4 regions of the Pseudoalteromonas sp. Ld19 genome follow, and region 4 is predicted to be linked to each of the others. Evidence: predicted binding sites of a transcription regulator. Region 4 holds the regulator's gene; each other region holds the start of a gene.
The links. Region 4 encodes sigma-54, which starts transcription at its own class of promoters, with help from an activator protein. Its sites were predicted from a motif close to GTTGGCACGNNNNTNGNNT; they were not measured.
Positions count from the first base shown of each region.

Region 1: flgB (flagellar basal body rod protein FlgB) is a predicted target of sigma-54. The motif match lies at 1,302-1,320, and genes of this name have one in related genera.
Region 2: ACJJVZ_RS17305 (BON domain-containing protein) is a predicted target of sigma-54. The motif match lies at 1,931-1,949, and genes of this name have one in related genera.
Region 3: fliE (flagellar hook-basal body complex protein FliE) is a predicted target of sigma-54. The motif match lies at 1,777-1,795, and genes of this name have one in related genera.

Region 1 covers NZ_JBISHA010000017.1:569,586-573,412, reverse strand. The annotation lists gene ACJJVZ_RS07750 (flagellar hook assembly protein FlgD) at 1-440, opposite strand, end outside; gene flgC (flagellar basal body rod protein FlgC) at 445-861, opposite strand; gene flgB (flagellar basal body rod protein FlgB) at 861-1,235, opposite strand; gene flgA (flagellar basal body P-ring formation chaperone FlgA) at 1,342-2,106, shown strand; gene flgM (flagellar biosynthesis anti-sigma factor FlgM) at 2,202-2,489, shown strand; gene flgN (flagellar export chaperone FlgN) at 2,489-2,917, shown strand; gene ACJJVZ_RS07720 (DUF6795 domain-containing protein) at 3,149-3,385, opposite strand; gene ACJJVZ_RS07715 (hypothetical protein) at 3,576-3,827, opposite strand, start outside.
Region 2 covers NZ_JBISHA010000022.1:92,328-96,154, forward strand. The annotation lists gene ACJJVZ_RS17290 (tRNA1(Val) (adenine(37)-N6)-methyltransferase) at 1-57, opposite strand, end outside; gene srmB (ATP-dependent RNA helicase SrmB) at 134-1,360, shown strand; gene ACJJVZ_RS17300 (hypothetical protein) at 1,422-1,715, opposite strand; gene ACJJVZ_RS17305 (BON domain-containing protein) at 2,024-2,344, shown strand; gene ACJJVZ_RS17310 (methyl-accepting chemotaxis protein) at 2,590-3,827, opposite strand, start outside.
Region 3 covers NZ_JBISHA010000021.1:707,335-711,161, forward strand. The annotation lists gene fliF (flagellar basal-body MS-ring/collar protein FliF) at 1-1,383, opposite strand, end outside; gene fliE (flagellar hook-basal body complex protein FliE) at 1,404-1,736, opposite strand; gene ACJJVZ_RS15245 (sigma-54-dependent transcriptional regulator) at 1,894-3,372, opposite strand; gene ACJJVZ_RS15250 (sensor histidine kinase) at 3,369-3,827, opposite strand, start outside.
Region 4 covers NZ_JBISHA010000017.1:257,907-261,733, reverse strand. The annotation lists gene lptC (LPS export ABC transporter periplasmic protein LptC) at 1-394, shown strand, start outside; gene lptA (lipopolysaccharide transport periplasmic protein LptA) at 384-929, shown strand; gene lptB (LPS export ABC transporter ATP-binding protein) at 926-1,651, shown strand; gene ACJJVZ_RS06325 (RNA polymerase factor sigma-54) at 1,721-3,220, shown strand; gene hpf (ribosome hibernation promoting factor) at 3,246-3,533, shown strand; gene ptsN (PTS IIA-like nitrogen regulatory protein PtsN) at 3,538-3,827, shown strand, end outside.

The sequences.
Region 1 (3,827 bases), 310 kb from region 4:
CCAGAATATGGCAGGTTTTTCTCTTCTATTAGCTCACCATTTTGGTTGTATAACTGAACAGTAACCGAATCTGCTGGTGTATCTAAATTAACTAACCCTGCAACAGTACCGTCTTGCTCTAACGCCACACTGTTTGCTTTAACATCAACAGACTGACCAACCATGCCCGTTGCTTCAAGCACAGTTAAACTGCTCATATAATCGAGCCCTGTGCTGGTGTTTTGTCTAATACCTTGTAGTGATTCAACATTTGAAAACTCAGCGAGCTGGCTTACATAAGCCGTACCATCCATTGGTTCTAATGGATTTTGATTACTAATTTGAGCAACAAGAAGTTCTAAAAACATCGTCGACATTTCTGCAGATGAACTATTACCTGAAATGTTAGTTTTGCTATTAACAGCATCTTGCGCATTTTGATTGGTTGTATTCACTTGCATTTTATTATTGTCCTAATTTTAGAATACTTTGCTGCATACTATTAACGCGCCCCATTACCTCAACAGACGTTTGGTAGCTACGACTTGCTGACATCATATCGGCCATTTCTTCAAGCACGTTCACATTAGAATAAAAAACATAACCATCACCGTTCGCAATAGGGTTATTTGGCTCATAACGCTGTTCAACCGTTCGGTTAGATTCGGTAATACCCAAAATATCAACTGACGCTGAAATAGATTGACCATCTTGTGTTTGTTTATATAGAGCCGAAAATACGGGTTTAAGCGCTTTATATGCGTCGGCTTCTGAGCCTGCTGCCGTATCGGCATTTGCTAAGTTAGAAGCAATCGTATCAAGACGAATAACCTGAGCACGCATTGCGCTGCCGCTTGCATCGTAAATTGAGTTAAAAGACATTACACATCTCCTTTAATAACTTTATACAAACCATTTATTTTCATATTTAAAAAAGTCATGCTGGTTTGAAAGTCCATGCTGTTATTTGCAAACTTTGCTTGTTCAATATTAAGCTCAACCGTATTCCCGTCACTTGATGGTTGATAAGGTACACGGTATTTTAGTTGTTCTGCCTGAGTACCCATAAAGTCAACATTTCGATTTTGTGAAATACTTGATGAAACGTCATTCATAATTTGACGATAATCAACATCTCGAGACTTAAATCCCGGTGTGTCTACATTTGCCAAATTACTTGCTATTATTTCGGCACGATCTAGCCTTAGCTGCATTGAAAATGGATGAACGCCTAACGCCTTATCAAATAGTTCCATGTTGCCTCTACTTTTTGATTCTTGTATGCTCACACATTCGCATACTTCTACCTGTTGCAGCTCCTACTACAACCTTTATGCCAACTTTATAAAAAATTAGGAATCAATGACTTATATAAAAAACAATCTCATCCGCCAATACAAAGCGGAAGCTAAACTTCCTCAAGGGAAGTATGTTTTTTTCCGTATGTTTTTTATACTTGTTTTTTTTAGTACGCAGCAAAGTGTGGCAAGTAACATTAATTTCGATAAGCAGATACATACCTACCTACAAAAAGAAATTGATTCTTATCTCGCATCAATCGGCTCAAATAAACAACAACAAAAAATTAAGCTCTTCATTCCAAAAGGGAGTACTGATTTAAATTGTGAAAACGTGCTAATTAGCCGTTCAAAAAAAGAAGACCCGCCTGCGGGGCGAATTAGCCTTACAGTCCAATGTGAATCACCAAAATGGAAGTTTAGAGCAAGCGCTAAAGTAAATTTATGGATTGATCTTGTTGCAGCTAAAAGAAACCTAAGCAGGGGCGAGTTACTTACCGCTGATCTTTTACACTACAAAAGCGCAGATGTAAGTAAACACTTACATTCAACAGAAGCAAAAATAAAACCATTAGTTGGCATGACGGTAAAGCGAGAAATAAAAAAAGATGATATTATTTCGCGCCGCCATTTAGAGAATATGTATTTAGTAAACAAAGACGAGTTTATTTTATTACAAGTAAATACCGCTAGTTTTTCAGCTAATGTAAAAGCTGTTGCACTACAAGATGGGCAGTTTGGCGAAATCATCAATGTTAAAAATCTATCTTCAAACAAAGTTGTTCAAGGCAAAGTAATTGACAAGAGAGTTGTAGAAGCTATTTTTTAAAAATTATTAATAAAAAAGTTAAGTTAAAAGTATTATTGGTCGCTACCTATATTTATGCAGGTATGAACAATTTTAAATATGATGAGTAACCCAGTATGAATATAACAAATGCACCCGCTTTACACGTTGAACAAAGCCAGAAGTTAACTTCTCGCTCTGCAACGCCAAGCACACAAGAGCAAAAACCTAATCACGCTCCTGAAAAAAACACCAGTGAAGTCAGTGCGCTTAGTAAATCTATAGACTCTACATTTGAAAGCCTATCATCTCAGCCTGATGTAGATATGGAAATGGTTGCTAAAGTTAAAGCCGCAATCGCTAATGGTGAATTTCAAATAGATATTGATGCAACCGTTAATGCCCTTGTTGAGCTACATAAATAATGACCATAAGCACGTTAAAAGAATATATAGTTAGCCTAAAAAACGACATTAAAAAGCTCGATGCATTAATTGTATTTCTTGAGTCTCAGTACGTATTATTAAGCCAGCGCGACATACAGCTTGAAGAACATAATATTAAAATGCTGAAGCTTTTAGATAGTCTCAATGATTCGCATGCTAAGCGTGATGCATTTTTAGTGAGTTTAGGCTTACCTAGTGGTAAGGAAGGACTAACTCAATTAAGAAGTAAACTCCCTAGTGATGTAAATGCAATCACCACCAAATTATTGCAAGAACTAGAAATAAAAACGAAAACATGCAAAATGATGAACGAACGTTCTGGGCAATTACTCTCAAGCCAACGTCGATTGATGCAGCGCTTAACGGGTGGCGAAAACAAACAAGCCTATCCAGAAATGCAATTATAAAGCGAATCACCTTTGTAAATGCATACTTTGCAGAGGCTATAACTAATTTTGTATAACTACTTATCACCCATTTCAATTTCTGAAAGGTCAAAGTAAGCATTTTGTTCCACTACTTCAAAAATCATCAGACCAACGACAAATACTTAAAGCTTCAAATTTATAGCCTTCAGTTTTCTTATTCTCAAATTTAAAAAGAACCTTTTCATCAGAAGTATCGGCTATTAATTGACTTCATTTTTTTGCATATTCCTCTCGATATTTAGCGCCTGACAACCTAGAACCCCAAAGACAATACTCTTCATGATCGTAGGATAAATAAATAGCTTGAGAAGTAAAAATCTCATCCAGTGGAACTGCTGGTTGATTAGAGCGGATATTAACTTCAGGTAGTGAGAAACCTCCATTCTTATCAGTGTAAGTGAAATATTCAACACATTTACCATCAGAAAAATTTAATACTCTCTCTATTTTTACACTCGATAAAGGCTTGCCTTTTACCTAAGGGCACAGATGCACTTTGTAAGCACCAATACGATTACCAAACTTTTTAAGTGTCGTTAAAACTGACATAAACAAGAAACCTTAAAGCGGGTAATAGGGGATAAATAAAAGTCAAAAAGCAAGACGCCACTATGATCCTGCTACCTTTGCCTTAAATTTATATATAAGATAATTCCATATCTACTTTTATTACGTCATTTTTAATAGCCCACTGAAAGGCATCACTATTTTCAATAAACGATCTAAAACAATTAACTTCACTTAACGCAGAGCACCATTCACTAGTTATTGAAAGCGCAAACGCAGCCTCGCTTGGTAAAAATTTAAAAATAATTCTAAGCTGTTGCATAGCATCCGTAGCTTCGTCTATATCATCTAAATCAGGAATAACTTGGCGTGTAATATCAAC
Region 2 (3,827 bases), on a different contig from region 4:
CTTCATTGCGCACTGCTCATGTGCAACCTTAAATTGTTTAAATGCAAAACCAGACATTTTTTCACCTTTTCATTCACCAACTGGTGGATAGCGCGTATAATTGCAAGTAATTGTCCCTTATTTTAGACACTCTATGCAATTTTCTGACTTTGATCTTGATAACAAGTTACTCGACGCTATTAATAAAATGGGTTACGAAACCCCAACAAGTATTCAACAACAAGCGATTCCTGAAGCGCTTAAAGGGCGTGATGTTTTAGCATCAGCGCCTACAGGCACAGGTAAAACCGCAGCATTTTTAATTCCAGCTATTCAATATTTATTGGATTTCCCGCGCCGTGATCCAGGGTTTGCACGCGTGCTCGTTATGACTCCAACGCGTGAACTTGCTTATCAAATTCATGAGCAATGTGAGCTACTTGCAAAACGAACTAACCTAAAGATAGGTGTCGTAACTGGCGGTATAAATTACGGCACGCATAAAGAAATATTTGAAAAAAACAATGATATATTAATCGCCACACCGGGGCGTTTAATGGAATATTTAGAAACTGAAAACTTTCATGCTGAACACGTAGAAATGCTCATTATTGACGAAGCTGATCGCATGTTAGACATGGGCTTTAAAAAAGAAATGAAGCGTATATGTGACGAAGCTAGAAATCGTCGTCAGTGCTTTTTATTCTCAGCAACTCTTGAAGGTGACAGTGTAGAAAGATTTGCAGAAACAACACTTAACGACCCTGCACTACTTGAAGCTGAGTCATCACGTAAAGAAAAAGCCAAAATTCATCAGTGGGTTCATTTAGCTGACGATTATCATCATAAACTTGAATTACTAGTAAACACACTTAAAAACCCTGATGTCACTAAAGCAATTGTGTTTGTAAAAACCCGTGAGCGCCTAGAAACACTGATTGGCGAACTAACCAACAATGATGTTAAAGCTGCATGGTTACGCGGTGAAATGCCTCAAGACAAACGTATGAAAGCGATGGAAAACTTTCATAGTGGCAAAACACGCATATTAATTGCTACCGACGTAGCTGCACGTGGAATTGACGTATCTGACATCAGCCATGTTATTAACTTTGATATGCCACGTACCGCTGACGTATACGTACACCGTATTGGCCGTACCGGTCGTGCTGGTAAAAAAGGGATAGCAATATCGTTAGTTGAAGCACACGACATTGGTATTTTATATAAAGTAGAGCGCTACGTTGAGCAAAAATTAAAACGCCGTGTAATTAAAGGTGTTGAACCACAGCATAAAGAAGCGAAGCCACCAGCTAAAAAGCGTAAAGATCCAGTAAAAATGAAAGCTAAGAAAAAGGCCAAGGTTAAAAAGAAAAAGTAACCTAAAACATTTTTATACTAAGCCGGCTTTTGTCGGCTTTTTAATGCGCCCAGCTCAACTGTTATAATGTACCTTTTGTCCACTGTTCAAAACGCTCAGCTGCTGACTCAGCTATAATTACTTTATCTGATTCAACCCAGTAAGGTGTACGATTTCGATTAAGTATAGCTATTTCTAACTTTTCCCCTGATGCAGAGGTGCAGCGATGGTCACCAAGTCCTCTTAAATTTCGCTGCCATAGCTCATCTTTAAAGTAATATGAATGCCCATTTTTAGTAAGCTTAATTAGCTCAATTGTGACCTTTTTATTTCCCCAACCTATATAGGCTAAAAGCTCACGGTAATTATGCGCCATATAAATAATCCATTAAATTTTATAAGCCATATTTACACAAAACTTTAGTAAAAAAATCCGTGAGCAATAAAGCTTGTCTTCAAAAGCCTAGTACCTGCAAAGCTTGTACCTGTAACAATTGTAATCAAAGCATGTAACTCATACTCATTTAAATGTAATTTTTGCCCACCTGAATTCCCACTTAATAAAATCCCCTTATATTTCAGTACATTAATCTTGGCATCGAAATTGTATTTACAACGATAACTCAGCCGATGGAATTTCCATATTGTGGCTACACTATCTAACCGTAATGTAAGGATTAAGTTATGAACCGCTTTAAATCAACTATCGCTTTAATATCATTTTGTTGTTTATTTTTATTAGCTTGCGCTACGAAAGTAAGTGCTGCAACAAGTTTAGCGGTAGTGAGCAGTGTAGCAACTGTGCCTAACTTACAACAAACCATTACTAACACGCTACGTACTAACCCTAATTTTGTACTTAACAATATTCGTGTGCAGGTAAAAGATGGTGAGGTAGATTTATACGGCACAGCACAAACTGGTTTTCAGCGTGCGTTGGCTCAAAAGTTTTTAGAAAATATGGATGGAGTAAAAATTATTCGTAACAAAATCAGTGTTATATAATTTCAGAGCGAAAATTTTTGAGCGGTTAGCCGTTACAAAAAAATTATCAAATATTTCAGACACCTTTAAAGGAGATATAACATTTTAACTACAACGCTTATCTCCAATATGTATATACATAAACGCACTCTCTAATATTAAAAATACGTTCACCTAGTTTATAGCCTCAAGCATGGCTGTTATTGACTCACCTACTTTGTTTTTTGTAGCGCTTAGTTGTAACTTTCATAGCTAATGTATTGCTATCATAGAGTAAATTTCTGAGTTTCATCATTTAAATTACTCGCCATACGAGATAGCTCACTGCTAGATTCTGCAATATCTCTAACCGCTTGCTCCGTTTCAGATATCCCCATATTTATAGCTTCAATATTTCGTGCTATTTCATCTATCGTGGTGGTCTGCTCTTCTGAAGCGGCTGCAATTTGAACAACCATATCAAAAATCCCATCCACTTCTTTTGCTACTTTGTTATTAATCAGATTAGCTTTACTCGCGATTTCCTGAACTTGGGTTGTATGATCAACATTTGTCGTCATCGTTTTTACTGCTGCATTACTCGCATTAACAACGGCTTCAATGATAACTTCAATTTCCATAGTTGATTCTTGAGTCGACTTCGCAAGGCTACGTACTTCATCAGCAACAACTGCGAAACCTCGCCCTTGTTCACCTGCTCGTGCAGCTTCAATGGCAGCATTTAAGGCGAGTAAATTGGTTTGATCTGCTATTTTTTTAATCACGCTTAATACGTTAACTATTTTCTCCGAATTATGACGTAGATTGGTCACCTCTTGCGCCGTGGCTTGCGTTGCTTCACCTAAAGAGACAAGCGCATTATAAGTACTATCGTTATTTTCAGAGCCTTCTCGGGCCATAGTTTGAATATTTTCACAAAGTAGAGATGCGTTAGACGTTGTACTCGCGATTTCTTTTATCGTTGCACTCATTTCGGTTGTAGCAGCAACAACTTGTATAGTTTGCGCTTGCTGCTCTGTCACTGCCAAGCTAGTTTGCTCAGTCACAGAAGCAAGCTCTGTAGCAGTACTGCCTTGCTGAAGTGCAACATTAGATAACTCACTGATCATTTTACGTAGGTTTTCTAACATAGTGTGTAACGCTACTTGTAACATGCCGACTTCGTCGTGGGCATGTACTTTAATATTACTGCTTAGATCACCTGATGCGACTTTCTCAGCAAATAAAGAAGCAACAATAATTGGATTTGCTATTTTTCGGGAAAAGAAAACTCCTATGAAAATAACAATAATTGCAGCCCCCACAATAAGTATCGTACTAAAAATTATACCTTGATTAACCGATTCAAAAGCTTCTGATTCATCTATCTCGCTTAATATAAGCCAGTTAAAATTGCCAATTTTTATACTGTTATAAGCAGACAACACATTGTTACCATTATAATCTTTAATTAGGTTAGTGCCTTGCTGGCCATTCAATGCAAAATTAACAGCGTCAGTATTAA
Region 3 (3,827 bases), on a different contig from region 4:
GAACCAATCCTGCTCCCAAATTGGCAACTCAAGATTTAAACCGCTTTCTTCACGAACAAAAGGAACAGTAACCACTTCCAGTGCATCACCACGTTGCATATCAAAGCCTACACCACCTTGTAATAAGCGTCGAATATTTGACAATGCTTCTACAGAGCGTGGTGTCATGGTTGTTTCACCGTTTTCACCCACTTTTGCTATATAATCAACCGCAACCGATACACTTATACGGCGTATAACACCTGTTTGTTGGCGTCTGTGTGAAATAGTCGTATCAAGTTCATAGTTACGCGTTGCTTCTTTATGGCTGCGACTTGGTGAGCTTGCTGTACCGGCACCACCTTCAGTCACGGATTCAGGAATATCGGAATTAACTGGTGGTTGATTGGTCAGTGCACCTGGAATACCGATAGCTAAACCACCAATATTATTTTCTTCAAACGTGGTTTCACTTCGCACTGCGGGTAAATCTGGATTGTAACGCTTTTGCGTTTCTTCGACCGCACTAAAGTCCATACTCAAATCAACTTGCGCCGTATAGTTTGCAAGCCCGACGATTGGAATTAAAATACTGTCTATTTTTTCAAGGTATTCTTGTTCACGCTTTCTCTCTAAATCGTATTCTTTACGCGAGCGTGCTGCCAATAAGTTTTGCGAACCTGAATTTAATAAGCGACCATTTTGATCTGTAACTGTCACACGTGAGGGCTCTAAGCCTTGTACTGCAGAAGCAATCATGTCTACAACTGAATCGACTTCTTCTCTATCGAGTGAACGTCCACGCTTTAGTGTTAATACAACGGTAGCTGAGGGCTTTTTTTCTCTGCGAGCAAATACATTTTCTTTTGGAATAGCTAACAATACTTTAGCGCGAGTAATGTTATTAAGTTCTTCGATTGTGCGTGCTAATTGCTGTTCGCGACCATGCTTTAAACGCTCTCGTTCAAGACGTTGGCTTACACCAAAGCCCATATCTTGCATTATAATATCTGAACCTGAAGTCGGACCTTGCTCTAGGCCTTCTCGAGTCATTAGCAATTTAATATTTTGGTATTCAGTTTCATCAACTGACACCACATTACCATCAAGTTGATAATCAATTTTTTGCGCATCTAAAAAATCAAGCGTTTGAATAAGCTCTTCAGTTTGCATTTTACCAAGCGGGCGCATATCTGGCTGACGAGCCCAAATAATGATAAATATCGCGATAGCCAAACAAATGGCCAGTGCAATAACAAGTGTTACTTGGCGTAATATATCAACACCATTTAAAGCACTTAAATAGCCCGACTTTTGTTCTTGTTGATCATCACTATCACTTTGGTCGATACCGATATCGCCATCAGCGAGTGCCAGATCTGTAGATTGATTAGATTGCGCCACAATTATTCTCCACTACCTAGTTAAACAGGCATATTCATAATTTCTTTGTAAGCTTCAACAAGTTTATTACGAACTTGTACCGTCGCTTCAAATGCAACTGAAGACTTTTGAGAAGCAATCATTGCCTCAGCGAGTGATACACTTCGGTCGCCCATTTCAACTGCTTTTACTTTTTTACTTGTGTCTTGTTGTAGCTCATGCACTGTATTTAGCGCATTACTCAACATATCACCAAATTGTGCAGAAGATGTAGAGTTTACCTGAGTAGGTATTTTATTAAGTTGATCATTACGGCCAGCTTCTAGGGCCATTGATTGCATTTCTTGAAATACAGCGCTATTTTGAATTTTCATAATTTATCTCTGACAATGCAGTTTACTATTACAGTCAATAAAGCATAAAACATGCCAAATAAATTAAAGTTAAAATACAAAGAGTTAGGTGGAATTTGGTGAGTCATAGTTTTGACAACCCTAAATTCAACGGCTTGAATTTAGGGTTTAAGAAAGGTTATGCTGGAAGAGAAATACCTAGATCACGCATTTGCGCTAATTTATACCGTAAAGTACGAGGGCTAATACCCAGCGTCTCTGCCACATCTTTTCGTTTACCTTGGCAGCGTGCAAGTGTTTCTAAAATGATACGATGCTCTTTATCTTTAAGCTCATCTTTATAACTTCCGGTCTCAGCGGCGAGTAAATCATGCTTTGGCTGATCAGCTGTTATATTTTTTTTATCATCGTTTTGCTTATCATAATAAGCTGAACTTAACGTGCTTTTTTCTTTATTTTCTGTTGAAATCTCTGATGCTTTTTCAGCTTCTAGGACGGATGTAGATGTAGCGTCCATAATAAAATTACTCGGTGCTAAATTTTCAATAAAAATAGCATGTTCGTTTATGGTGTCGCCTGTTCGTAATATAAGTGCACGCTGAATCACGTTATCAAGTTCGCGAACATTACCAGGCCAGGTATGGGCCAGTAGTTTTTCTTCAGCTACTTTATCCAAATAAGCCATCGGCTCTTTGCTTTTAGTTATATGACGTTCAATTAAATGCTTTGCTAATATAATAATATCACCTGGGCGCTGACACAATGGTCTCCACATTAATGGAAAAACATTGAGGCGATAATATAGATCTTCTCTAAATTGATTTTTAGCAACCACTTCTTTTAAATCGCGGTTACTGGTTGCCAATACTCGCACATCAAGCTGAATTGTTTTACGACCGCCTAAACGCTCAACTTCACGCTCTTGTAACACGCGCAGTAGTTTAGCTTGTAAAGCTAAATCCATTTCGGTTATTTCATCAAGTAAAATCGTACCACCTTGAGCTTGTTCAAATTTTCCTGGACACGCCTGGATTGCACCTGTAAATGCGCCCTTTTCGTAACCAAACAAAGTGGCTTCAAGCATATTTTCAGGAATAGCTGCACAGTTAATAGCAACAAATGGTTCATTACAACGATTTGATTTATCGTGAATATAACGTGCTAAAACCTCTTTACCAGACCCGCTTGGTCCAAGCACCATGACACTGGCTTCAGAACGTGCAACTTTACTTGCAAGCTCTAATAGCTGAATACTGCTTGGATCGGCAACGATAGGACCGTCTGTCTCTTTTGGTTTTTCGGGTAAATAGCGACTCACCATGTTCAATAGCACCTCTGGTGCAAATGGTTTCGCCATGTAATCAATAGCCCCTAAGCGCATTGCTTCCACGGCATCATCAATTGTGGCATAAGCTGTCATCATTAAAACAGGTAAGTCTGGATGATTTAATTTTATACTGCGAAGTAAATCTAGGCCGCTCATTGCGCCCATTTGTACATCACTCACCACTAATGAAAACGACTCTTTTTTTAGTAATAACATAGCTTGCTCAGCGCTATTCGCTGCTACGCAGTCAATACCTGACATTTCAAGTGTATCAATTAAGGCTTCTCGTAGCCCTGCATCATCTTCTACAACTAAAATAGTGTTACTCATAATGATTCCTCTAATTTAGATGCTGTACGAATTGGCAAAAGCAAACTAAAGCAAGCCCCACCGTGTGTATTATTATCAACTTCAACACGTCCTTGGTGTGCATGAGCGACAGAACTAACCACAGCTAAACCTAAACCCGTGCCTTGGCTTTTAGTCGTAAAAAAGGGTTCAAATATTTTATCGGCTTTCCCTAAATCAATACCAGGGCCGTTATCGCTGACACTAATACGCACAAAGTCATGATCTTTTCTATCCGTCGATGCGCTCAAATGAACCTTGGCACCTGCCCCGATCACTTGAATACTGTTGTGTATTAAATTTTGTATAGCGCTGGCAATTGCTGTTTTATTACCCGTGATCTGTATGTCAGGCTCGGGTAAGCTAACGTCTAGCTCGCTTTCATTTAGCGTAACCATTACATCGGCTCCTACTTTTACTTCACTAAGTAGCTGCTG
Region 4 (3,827 bases):
TGAGCAGGGCAAAATAAGTCACAAAGTGACAGCTGCCAAAATGGAGTTATATCAACAATTAGGTTTTACCTTTTTTGAAAAACCTATTTTTACTTTATATAACGAAAAACAGGCTTGGCGCATAAATGCTGATGAAGCAACCCTGTACGAAGGCAAACAATTAGTTTTAGAAGGTAATGTTGTCGCTAAAAATCTAACCGATAAAGCAATGATAGAAAAAATCGATGCCGATAATATTCAAGTTGATATAAAGCTACTAACAATGCGCTCAGAGCAACCTGTAGTTGTAACTGGACCTAATTTAAAGATCACTGGTAAAGGCCTAGAAGCCGATCTAAAAACCGAAGTGATAAAACTTATTAACCATACGCGAACCATATATTATGACCAATAAATTTTCAAAAATACTTATTATCCCAACGTTTTTATTAGCATTTAACAGTAATGCAGCAGAGCAGTCGACTCAACCGGCTGCCAACCAAATCTCAATAAGTGCCGATAAACAAGAAGGCCAATTAAAAGCCAATGTGGGTATTTTCGAGAAAAACGTTGAAATTATTCATGGAAATCGCCGTATTACCGCCGACCGTTTAGAAGTACACAAACGCGAAGAGCTCGGTGATAATAAGCAGCTATTAATTGCCACAGGCAGTCCGGCACATTTTGAAGAAAAACAACCCGACGGCACGACTATGAGCGCCAGTGCTGATGAAGTGCGTTACGATGTATCTAAGCGTTTTTTAACGCTTGTTGGTAATGCACAAGTATCGCAAGCGGGGCAAAAAATAAATGCAAAAAGTATTACTTACGATATAGAACAGCAATTAATTAGCGCTGAAAAAGATGAAAATTCAACGGATCGCGTTCACACAATTTTAGTGCCTATTGAAGCTAAAAAAAGTAAAACAAGCGACAAAGGCCAACCATGAGCACATTAAAAGCAGAACTATTAGCCAAAAGCTATAAAGGCCGTGAAGTTGTAAAAAACGTCGGCCTTGAAGTTAAAGCTGGCAGTATTGTTGGCTTACTTGGCCCAAATGGCGCAGGTAAAACCACCACGTTTTATATGATTGTGGGCTTAGTACCTAGCGATAAAGGAAAAATATCTATCGACGATAACGATATTACTCTTTTACCTATGCACAGTCGTGCTAGATTAGGCATAGGCTACTTACCACAAGAGTCTTCAATTTTTAGAAAGCTAACTGTTTATCAAAACTTAATGGCAATTTTAGAAACACGTAAAGAGCTTAAGAAGCAGCAAAGAGAAGATACGCTAAATAATTTATTAGACGAATTTAATATTCAACATATCCGTGACAGCCAAGGTATGGCGTTATCGGGTGGTGAACGTCGCCGCGTAGAGATAGCCCGCGCATTAGCGGCTGATCCCAAGTTTATATTATTAGATGAACCGTTTGCGGGCGTTGACCCAATCTCTGTACTTGATATAAAAAAAATCATAGAACATCTTAAAAATCGTGGGATTGGTGTGTTAATTACCGATCATAACGTAAGAGAAACCCTTGATGTTTGCGAAAAAGCCTACATTGTTTCTCATGGGGAGCTGATTGCATCAGGTACTCCAGAACACGTATTAAATGACAAAACAGTACGCGATGTTTACTTAGGCGAGCAATTTAGGCTGTAACATTTACGCCATGTCTTTAAGCATCTGCTAGTATTAATTATAACAACATAAAAGGATTGTTAGAGATACATGAGGCAATCACTACAGCTGCGCATGGGCCAGCAACTTACAATGACTCCACAATTGCAACAAGCTATTCGTTTGTTGCAACTCAGTACATTGGATCTCCAGCAAGAAATACAAGAAGCGCTCGACAGCAACCCACTTTTAGAGGTTGAGGAGCAAGACTATTCTGAAGACGCTGCAGGTAAAAATGAACAAAAATCAGACACCGATGATATAACTGTTAGCGCATCTGCCGACGATGCTCCAAGCGAATACGAACAAGACAGCGGCGAAGCACTTGCTAAAGATACGGTAAGTGACGACATGGCGATGGATGTTAGCTGGGACGAGTACATGAGTGCAGCTCCAGCCTCTTCATCAGGTCCAATGCCTGAAGACGAGTCTATATACCAAGGTGCATCAACGGAAACGCTCCACGAGTATTTAATGTGGCAACTTCAACTAACGCCATTTAGCCCTACTGATGAAGCGATTGCGATTGCTATTGTGGAAGCCGTAGATGATTCAGGCATTTTAACACTAAGTTGTGAAGAGATTCTCGAAAGCTTCAACCAAGAAAACGAAGATGATAATGAAGTTGAACTTGATGAAATAGAAGCTGTTTTAAAACGCATTCAATTATTTGATCCGGTCGGTATAGCAGCGCGTAGTTTACAAGAGTGTTTGTGCATTCAGCTTAATCAGTTTGATAAAGAAACACCCTATATTAATGAAACAAAAATGATTTTAACCGAGCACATAGACTTATTAGCAGCTCGCGACTATCGTACATTAATGAAAAAAACGAAGCTCAAAGAAGAAGAGCTTAAAGAAGTAATGACACTCATCCATACGCTAAACCCAAAGCCTGCAGATACTATTGTTAGGGAAGAGTCTGAGTATGTAATTCCTGATGTGTCAGTGAAAAAAATTAAAGGCCGCTGGGTTGTTGAACTAAATCCAGATAGCATGCCAAAAATTCGCGTAAACAGCCAATATGCTGCGATGTCTCGCACTGTTAAATCAAGCGGTGATAGCCAGTTTATACGCTCGCATTTACAAGAAGCTAAATGGTTTATTAAAAGCTTAGAAAGTAGAAACGATACATTATTAAAAGTAACTAACTGTATTGTTAAGCAGCAGCAAGGCTTTTTTGAACATGGTCCTGAGGCCATGAAACCTATGGTTTTAAATGATGTTGCTGAAATGGTGGAAATGCACGAATCAACTATTTCGCGTGTAACCACTCAAAAGTATATGCATACACCTCGGGGGATATTTGAGCTTAAATACTTTTTCTCAAGTCATGTAAGTACCGAAAATGGCGGTGAATGCTCATCTACAGCAATACGTGCACTTATCAGAAAATTAATCGCTGCAGAAAACTCAGCAAAACCATTGAGTGATAGCAAAATAGCGGATATATTGGCTGAGCAAGGAATTAAAGTAGCGAGACGTACAATCGCAAAATATCGCGAATCTCTGGCTATTCCACCGTCAAATCAGCGAAAAAGTCTGATTTAAGACGCAAACAAAGAGGGTAATGCTTATGCAACTAAACTTAACTGGTCGTCACGTAGAATTAACTGATTCACTAAGAGACTATATAAATACCAAATTTGCGAAGCTAGAAAGACACTCTGATCATATTAATAATGTTCATGTCATTCTTGATGTAGAAAAACTAAGCCAAAAAGCAGAAGCAACAATACATGTAAGTGGTGCTGAGTTATTTGCCTCAACTGAGCATCAAGACATGTACGCTGCCATCGATTCGTTGATTGATAAGCTCGATCGCCAAGTAATTAAACACAAAGAGAAGCTTGCTCGACACTAATATGATGAAATTAAGCTCACTTATATGCCAGGACTGCAGCAAAGCTGCGGTCCTTTTTAATAGCAAAAAAAGAATTTTAGAGTTTATCAGCGAACTTGCTCACGATAAGCTTCCGTACCTTTCTCAACAAGATATTCTTAGCGCTTTACTAAGTAGAGAAAAGCTAGGCAGTACTGGTATAGGTAGAGGCATAGCGATCCCTCACGGGCGCATGAGCGGTGCACAAGAGCCCTTAGCCTTAGTACTCGTTAGTGAAACACCTATTAGCTTTGATGCAATTGATAATCGTCCCGT